DNA from 3 places in the Pseudorhizobium sp. NPDC055634 genome. Region 1 is predicted to be linked to each of the others. Evidence: predicted binding sites of a transcription regulator. Region 1 holds the regulator's gene; each other region holds the start of a gene.
The links. Region 1 encodes LexA, which represses DNA repair genes until DNA is damaged. Its sites were predicted from a motif close to TGTTCNNNNTGTGTTCNG; they were not measured.

Region 1 (2,921 bases):
TGGCACTGGATGGCCGGCATTTTCGCAACCTCGCTGATCGGCGGCCTCTCGACGGCGATCTTCTCGATGGAGCACTTCCACCGCCTCGCCGGTTACGGGCTGGCGGCGAACCTCGCCGTCATGCCGATCATCTCCTTCGTGGTCATGCCCGCCGGACTGCTCGCCATGCTGCTCATGCCCCTCGGGCTGGATGCGCCGCTCCTGGGATTGATGGGCATGGGTCTTGAGGCGGTCATCGCCGTCGCAGGCCATGTCGCGGCCTGGGGCGGAGATGTCGGCACCGGCCGCCAGCACCGGTGGTTCCTGGCCATCGCCTCGGCAGGCTTCCTGCTGCTTGCGCTGCTGCGCACGCCGCTTCGGCTCCTGGGCGTGCCGGCAATGCTGCTTGCCTTCGCGCTGAGCTGGCATGAAGCGCGTCTGCCGCCGCCGGACCTCCTGGTCTCCGAAGACGGGACGCTCGTCGCGCTGGCGACGGGCCCCGTCGCAACGAACCGGGCCCGCCCGCCGGCCTTCATCTTCGACCAGTGGCAACGCGCACTTCTGCTTCCCGATCCCGTCGCCCCGGTCGTGTCGCCGGCGGGTGACATTGGCCTTGCCGCGACGGATGAACCCTCCGCGGCCTCGAGCGCAGACCCGAGCTCAAGCACTCTCCCGACGGCGCCCCAGACAGCGCCCCGGACTGCCTCCCGGATAGCCCAGTTGACCGACGATCAGCGCGCCCGGGTGCGCTCGGAGATGAAGGCGTCACTTGCCGCCGCCGCTGCCGATGCGGGACGGTTCCATTGCCGGCAGAAGGCATGGTGCCTGGCGGTGACGCGGGAGGGTGCGGTTGTCGCCGTGGTGGAGGATCCAAGGCTCGCCGGCAGCGCCTGCGACATCGCCGCTCTGGTCGTCGCCCCGCGGACGCGGCTGGCAGAATGTCTGTCCGGCGCGCTCATGCTGAACGGCGCGAGCCTCAGAAGGACAGGCGCCCTGGAAATCCGCATGAACGGCAGCCCCGATCCGTCGATGTGGCGCGCGCATGCCGCAAGCGCCGATACCCGGCGCCCTTGGACCAGCCATCGACTTTATGACTGGCGCACGGATCGTTTCGACGAAACGCTTCCCCGCAGCCTCCTGCGGCTTCTCAGTGGTAGCGCCGGATGAGGCCGACGAGCTTACCCTGGACCTTGACGCGGTCGGCGGGAAGAATGCGGGTTTCGTAGGCGGGATTTGCCGCTTCCAGCGCGATCGAGGCGCCGCGGCGCCGGAAGCGCTTCAGCGTTGCCTCCTCGTCGTCGACGAGCGCCACGACGATGTCGCCCGGGCTTGCTGTCTGGCCGTTGCGGATGATCACCGTATCGCCATCCAGGATGCCGGCCTCGATCATCGAGTCGCCCTTGACCTCGAGCGCATAATGCTCGCCGGCTCCCAGCATCTCGGCCGGGACGGCAATGTCGTGGGTGTTGTTCTGGATCGCCGAGATCGGCACGCCGGCCGCGATGCGGCCCATGACGGGCACGCTCGTGCTGGTGTTCTCATTGCTTGCCGCAACCGGCTGGGCCGCCGGCGCAGGCTTCTGCTTGCCGAGGCTGCCTTCGATGACGCTCGGCGAAAAGCCGCGGCGGGGCTGCAGGCTGCTGCTATAGGCTTCCGGCAGCTTGATGACCTCCAGCGCGCGTGCCCGATTGGGCAGGCGGCGGATGAAGCCGCGTTCCTCAAGCGCCGTGATGAGCCGGTGGATGCCGGATTTCGACGCGAGGTCGAGTGCGTCCTTCATCTCGTCGAACGACGGCGGAACCCCCGACTCCTTCATCCGTTCGTGAATGAAAAGAAGAAGTTCCTGCTGTTTGCGCGTGAGCATCCGGGTTTCCTAAGCGTGAAACAAAGCCAGAACAGACGATATATGTTCCGGATGCGTTCCGCAAGGCAAAAGTTCCAGCTGTTTGGCACCCCGCTTCTCCCATCCCGCCGTGACAGCGGCGATCGTTGCTGTTAAGGACGTCGCGTCCGCCGCTGCCGGGTCAGCGTGACGGACGACGACGCCTGCCTCGAAGGAGTTTCCGCCATGGACATCAAGCCCAATTTTGAAGTCGTTGTGGGTGAAGGAGAAGGCCGCGTGCTGTTCTCCCAGGCGCGCCGGTTTTCGCTGATCGCCGGTCCGTGCCAGATGGAGAGCCGCGACCACGCCTTCATGATCGCCGGAACGCTGAAGGAATTGTGCGCCAAGCTCGGGATCGGCCTCGTCTACAAGTCCTCCTTCGACAAGGCCAACCGCACGTCGCTGACGGGCAAGCGCGGGATCGGCCTCGACAGCGCGATGGAAATCTTAGCTGACCTGAAGAAGGAATTCGGCTTCCCGGTCCTCACCGACATTCATACCGAAGAACAATGTGCCCTCGTGGCGCCCACGGTCGATATCCTTCAGATCCCGGCCTTCCTCTGCCGGCAGACGGATCTCCTCGTGGCGGCGGCGAAGACCGGCCGCGTCATCAACGTCAAGAAGGGCCAGTTCCTCGCGCCCTGGGACATGAAGAACGTCCAGGCCAAGTTCACCGCGAGCGGCAATCCGAACGTGCTCCTGTGCGAGCGGGGCGTTTCCTTCGGCTACAACACGCTCGTCTCCGACATGCGCTCGCTGCCGATCATGGCGGCCATGGGGTCGCCGGTCGTCTTCGATGCCACCCATTCTGTGCAGCAGCCGGGCGGGCAGGGCGGTTCTTCGGGCGGCCAGCGCGAGTTCGTCGAGACGCTGGCGCGCGCGGCGGTGGCCGTCGGCGTCGCCGGGCTTTTCATCGAGACGCACGAGGATCCGGACAATGCGCCCTCCGATGGCCCCAACATGGTCCATCTGAAGGACATGCCGCGGCTCCTGGAAAAGCTTCTGGCCTTCGACGCCGTCGCCAAGTCCGCTTAGGCGCCGCAGCGGCAGCCGGATTGTA
Region 2 (2,921 bases), on a different contig from region 1:
ATGGTCGAGCGGCTTCACCTGGAACAGGCGGAGCGGCTGGTGGCCAAGGCCCGGTATATCTCTGAAAGAAAGACCAAGGCATGAAACTCTACCGCTTCCTGACCGGACCCGACGACTCCTCCTTCTGCCACCGCGTCACCGATGCCTTGAACAAGGGTTGGGAACTGCATGGCTCGCCCAGCCACAGCTTCAATGCGGCCGAAAACCGGATGTATTGCGGACAGGCCGTGACCAAGACGGTCGAGGGCAAGGAGTATCATCCCGAGATGAAGCTCGGCGAGCAGTAGGCCGGTTCACGACGAGCTACGGATCAGCGTTCCGTAGCCTCTTCGGCACTCGCCTCGATCCGCTCCATGTCATCGTCGCTCAGGCCGAAGTGGTGGCCGATCTCGTGGATCAGGACATGGGTGATGATATCGCCCAGCGTCTCCTCGTTCTCGGCCCAGTAGTCGAGGATCGGGCGCCGGTACAGCCGGATTCGGTTGGGCAGCTCGCCGGTTTCCATGGAAAAACGCTCGGAAATGCCGCGTCCTTCGAAGAGGCCGAGCAGGTCGAAAGGCGTTTCGAGCGCCATGTCCTCGAAGATCTCGTCGTCCGGGAAATCCTCGATCTCGATGGTCAGATTGGTCGTTAGCGCCCGGAATTCCTCCGGAAGATTGCCATAGGCTTCGATTGCCAACGATTCAAAGGCGCTGATGGTCGGCGCGTGGCGATCCCGCCAATCGTCGGTGTGGTCTATACGGGCCATAGATGCTCCTTGTTGGGGCTCATATAATCTATTCCAGAAAATTTTCGAGAGGATTCATGGGCCTCCCGGAGAAGCCGGGCGCTTCTTCCAAAATGTGGTTGACTCTTCGGGAGAGCTCTGGAATCCATTAGAACATAAAGTGAACATGCCTAAATATGGAGCTGACGCCATGGCCATGCACGCCAGGGCGCAGGAGAGACTTATTGCCCTGCGTGAGACGATTGCCAAGCTGGAAGGCAAGACACCGACGCTGGTGGCGGAGAAGCAGCCGCGGGTAAGAGGGACGACGTGCCCTGTCCCGTCGACGGTAAGAGTTTCGCTGGGCGTTGCGGAAATGGATGCCGCGCTGGAAGGCGGGCTGCCCCTCGATGCCATGACGGAAATCAGGACTTCCGCCATGCGCGATGCCGGGGCGGGCAGCGGGGTCGTTCTGGCGCTGGCGTCGCTTATCCAGAGACAGGCGCACATCCCGGCTCTGCTGTGGATCAGCGACAGGTTTTCGAGTGGCGAGGCTGGTTTGCCCTATCCCGTGGGGCTTGCGCAATATGGTCTCAAGGTCGAGCATTTCCTCCATGCCATGCCTCGAAAGCTGGAGGAGGCATTGTGGCTGGCCGAAACGGCTGCGGCGAGCGGCGCCCTGGCCGCGACCATCCTTGAAATCAGGGGCAATCCTTCGTCTTTTGGTCTGTCCGAGAGCCGGAGGCTCAGCCTGAGGGCAAAGTCGGCGAGGCGGCCGATCTTGCTTTTGCGGCATGCGGGCGAGGAGGAGGCGAGCAGCGCCGCCTTCCGTTTCCATGCCGAACCCGGTCCCGCTTCGGAGCGGGTCCTTCCCAATGGAGCCATGCTTGGCGGCAGCATCGGCTTTCCCGTCTTCCGTCTGACGCTTGAGAAGAGCCGCAACCCGGCTCCGCTCGCTCTTACCCTGGAGTGGAATTCCCGTGACCGCCAATTTTCCCTCGCCCGGCCAGAACCGGCTCGCCTTTCCGTCAACGGGGCAACGCATCCTGGCGCTGGTCTTCCCGCATCTGCCGACAGACCGGATCGCGCGCCGGCTGTGGGGCGCCTCCTGGCGTTTGACAGGGCGTCCTGATTATCCGCCCTTGCTGTGTTCAGGACGGCGGGACAATGCCATCCGCCTGACGGCGCTGGACGAACAGGCGGCGGAACTCGGCCTGCGCCAGGGCCAGGGCCTGGCCGAGGCGCGGGCCATGCATCCCACGATCGATATCGTCGAAGAGGATCCCGCGGCCGACGGTACGCTCCTGGAAGCGCTTGCCGACTGGTGCGATCGCTATACGCCGCTGGTGGCACTGGACGGCAGTGACGGCCTGTTCCTGGACATTACCGGCTGCTCGCATCTTTTCGGCGGAGAACAGGCACTGCTCGACGATATCCTGCTTCGCCTCTTCCAGATGGGGTTCAAGGTCCAGGGAGCGATTTCAGGGTCGCCGGGCCTGTCCTGGGCCGCCTGCCGCTTCGGAGCGGGCGGGGTGATCCCGAACGGTGCCGCGGAAGAAGTGCTCCGGCCCTTGCCGGTCGCCTGCCTGAGGATCGGAAGCGAAACCGTCGGGGCGCTGAACAAGCTCGGATTGAAACAGGTAGGAAACCTTTTCTCGGTGCCGCGGGCGCCCTTGGCACGCCGGTTCGGCAGCCATCTCCTGCTCCGGTTTGACCAGGCGCTGGGCGGGGTGGAGGAGCCGATCTCGCCGCGCCGTCCGGTGGCCTTTCTGTCGGTCGAGCGCAAGCTGGCGGAAGTGATCCAGGCGGAAGAGGAAATCCTGGAACTCACTTCCCGCGTGGCCCAGTCGCTCTGCTCGAGCCTGGAGGCGCGCGGCGCGGGAGGACGGGTTTTCGAACTCGTGCTCTTCCGGGTGGATGGCCGCGTCTTCCGCATCGTCGCCGGGGCGTCCCGGCCGCTGCGGGATGCCGCCAGGATCGCCGGCCTGTTCACCGAACGCCTGAAGGCCGTGCATGACGAGCTGGATGCAGGTTTCGGCTTCGAGCTTCTGCGTCTCAATGTTCTCCATCACGATCCTTTCGAGGCGGACCAGGCCAGCCTTGTCGGCAGACACGCGGACGAAGAGCCGCTGTCGGACCTGATCGATCGCGTCTCGGCGAGACTGGGGGAGGGAGTCCTGCGCCGCTTCCGGTTTCACCAAAGCCATATTCCCGA
Region 3 (2,921 bases), on a different contig from region 1:
CGGAACGGGTATGAAGCCGAGCATGATCGGCGGCAACAGGCCCAACGCAACGATGATCGCGGCGAAAAGGGCGGCAAGGACGAGATCGCGACTGCTCATGTGGGACGCTCCTGGTTTTCGGTCGGCTGTTTGTGCGCGCGGATGCCGCGGGCGTCAATGGCGGCGGCGATCTCATCCGCTGCCTTCAGCGTCTGGATCATCAGCGGGACGAGGACCGTCGTCGGCCGCAGCCTCAGCCCGCGGGCACGATGCGATTGCTTCAGGACATCGTAGCGCGACAGGACCTCCGGCACGAAGCGGATGACGAGGCCGACGGCAAGGCCGATATCGTCCGCCCGCACGAGGCCGAGCCGTTCCAGCGGCCGTGCCGCCCGGCTGACCACGTCTATGAACGCCCCGACCGTCGTCGTCGCGGTGACGGCTGCGGCGACCAGCATCAGGGTCGTCAGACGAAGAAGCGCGACGATCCCCTCTTCGACCGAGCCGAGAAGCACCGTTGCGAGCGCCACGACGGCAATGGTCAGGAGGACCGGTCGCAGCCGGAGCCATCCCGCCCTCGCGCCGATGCCCGTGGAGGCGTAGAGGCCGAGTGCCGCGATCGCGCCGGCGCCAAGCACGGGCGGGGAGCGCGTCAGGAAGACGGCTAGGCTCACGAGGAGAACGAGCAGGAGCTTCGGCCCCGCGGGAAGCCGGTGAAGCCGGCTGTCGCCCTCCACGTAGAGCGAGTTCAGCACGCGGCGATCTCCCGGTAGCGACCGATCGCGTCGTCGGGCGGTCCGTCCACCAGGATCCTTCCCTCGTGGAAGAGCAGCACGCGGTCGAAGGTCTCGATGAGTTCCAGGTCGTGACTGATGACGAGGACGTGCTCCTCGAGACGGTCGATCGTTTCCTGGACGAGGCGGCGGTTGCGCAGGTCGAGCTGGTTCGTCGGCTCGTCGAGGATCACAAGCGCCGGTTCGGTAACGAGGACGGAGGCAAGCGCCGCAAGCTGCAGTTCGCCGCCGGACAGTTCGTGCACCCGACGGTCCGCCAGATGCGCGATGCCGAAGCGTCCAAGCACGCCGTCGACCCGGGCTTGCACCTCGCTCCGGGCCAGCCGGCGGCTGCGAAGGCCGAGTTCGATGTCCTCGCGCAGGATCGGCAGGATGATCTGGTTCTGCGGGTTCTGGAAGATGAAGCCGACCTTGCCGCGAACCGCGTCGCCGTCCGAGGCCGTGTCGAGCCCATCGACCGTGACGAGGCCTTCGCTCGGCTGCACGAGGCCGTTGATCATCCGCGCGAAGGTGGTCTTGCCCGAGCCGTTGAGGCCGATGATGCCGATGCGGCGCTCCGAGAGCGAGAGGGTCGAGGGATGGACCGCCACGCGCCCTTCGAAGCTCGCTCCTGCCTGAACAAATCTGACGTCCAACCGCGCGTCCTCTTGCCTGTCAGGCTCCTATAGAACGGATGCGGGGGGAGGGGAATGCAAAACAGAACGTGAACATTGAACTATGTCCGTTCTCGCCCTACTCTCCCGGCATGGCGATTCTCATCCCCAACCAGCAGGCGCGGTGGATATTCCTCGAACGGCAGGGCCTCTCCCTGCCGCCCTCCCGCAGCCTCGACAAGGCGGGGCTCCTGAGCCTCATCGACAAGCTCGGCTTCGTGCAGGTGGACAGTATCGCGACCGTCGAGCGCGCCCACCACATGATCCTGTTCTCCCGCAACCAGACCTATCGGCGCGAGCACCTGCGGCAACTCCTGGAGAAGGAAGGCGAGCTTTTCGAGCACTGGACGCACGATGCATCGGTCATCCCGTCGGCCTTCTTCCGCTACTGGAAGCACCGTTTCGTGCGCCGCGAGGCCGTGATCGGCGAACGCTGGCGCAAATGGCAGGGCGAGGATTTCGACAGCGCCTTCGAGGAAACCTACCGGCGCATCGTCGAGTGCGGCCCGATCATGGCCCGTGAGGTGAAGGCTGAGGAGCACAAGTCCGGCGGCTGGTGGAACTGGCATCCGAGCAAGACGGCGCTGGAATACTACTGGCACACGGGAAAGCTGGCGATTGCCGGGCGGGTGAATTTCCAGAAGATCTACGACCTGACGGAGAGGGTGCTTCCCACCCGTCATTACGAGCCGGAGGTCAGTCCCGAGGAGTTCGTTGACTGGGCCTGCCGCAGCGCGCTGCAGCGGCTGGGATTTGCGACATCCGGCGAGATCGCCGCGTTCTGGGCCCTGGTCGGCCCACAGGAGGCAAAGGACTGGGTCACTGCCCACCGCGACGAACTGACCGAGGTGGTGATCGAGAGCGCCGATGGCGGCAGGCCGCGGGCAGCCCATGCCTTCCACGATTTCTCCGCCCTGGCGCAGGCCGCTCCCGCGCCTCCGGGCCGCATCCGGGTGCTGAGCCCCTTCGATCCGCTGCTGCGCGACCGCAACCGGGCCGAACGGTTGTTCAATTTCAGCTACCGGATAGAAATCTTCGTGCCCGAACCGATGCGCCAGTACGGCTACTACGTCTTCCCGCTGCTGGAAGGAGACCGGATGATCGGCCGCATCGACATGAAGGCGGACCGCAAGGCCGGCTCGCTCGACGTCAGGCGGCTGTGGCTGGAGCCCGGGGTGAGGGCATCGAGCGGCAGGCTGGAACGGCTGGAGGCCGAGCTTTCGCGTGTCGCGCGTTTCGCCGGGGTCGGGCGGGTCAGCTTCCTCGACGGCTGGCGGGGCTGAGGCCGGCAGGCCTCAGCAGATCACCGTCTCGGTAATCCGGATGCCGAAACCTTCCAGGCCGACATAGTGCCGCTCGCTGCGGGTCAGAAGCTTGATGGAGGTGATCCCGAGATCCTTGAGGATCTGTGCGCCGAGGCCGATTTCCAGCCATTCGCTTTCGCGCGCCTGGGCCTGCTCGTGGGCTTCCTGGTCCTGGCGGTACTTGCGGCCGT

Region 2: a site for LexA is predicted at 877-894, ahead of ACWGPT_RS15460 (ImuA family protein). Genes of this name have one in related genera too.
Region 3: a site for LexA is predicted at 1,466-1,483, ahead of ACWGPT_RS17440 (energy-coupling factor ABC transporter ATP-binding protein). Genes of this name have one in related genera too.

The regions. Positions count from the first base shown of each region.
Region 1 covers NZ_JBSHHW010000004.1:379,401-382,321, forward strand. Annotated here, with positions in the region: gene ACWGPT_RS09260 (ComEC/Rec2 family competence protein) at 1-1,146, shown strand, start outside; gene lexA (transcriptional repressor LexA) at 1,127-1,843, opposite strand; gene kdsA (3-deoxy-8-phosphooctulonate synthase) at 2,048-2,896, shown strand.
Region 2 covers NZ_JBSHHW010000009.1:102,697-105,617, forward strand. Annotated here, with positions in the region: gene ACWGPT_RS15445 (HpcH/HpaI aldolase/citrate lyase family protein) at 1-84, shown strand, start outside; gene ACWGPT_RS15450 (DUF1737 domain-containing protein) at 81-287, shown strand; gene ACWGPT_RS15455 (metallopeptidase family protein) at 311-748, opposite strand; gene ACWGPT_RS15460 (ImuA family protein) at 918-1,838, shown strand; gene ACWGPT_RS15465 (Y-family DNA polymerase) at 1,852-2,921, shown strand, end outside.
Region 3 covers NZ_JBSHHW010000011.1:119,505-122,425, forward strand. Annotated here, with positions in the region: gene ACWGPT_RS17430 (biotin transporter BioY) at 1-99, opposite strand, end outside; gene ACWGPT_RS17435 (CbiQ family ECF transporter T component) at 96-731, opposite strand; gene ACWGPT_RS17440 (energy-coupling factor ABC transporter ATP-binding protein) at 728-1,408, opposite strand; gene ACWGPT_RS17445 (winged helix-turn-helix domain-containing protein) at 1,519-2,709, shown strand; gene ribB (3,4-dihydroxy-2-butanone-4-phosphate synthase) at 2,722-2,921, opposite strand, start outside.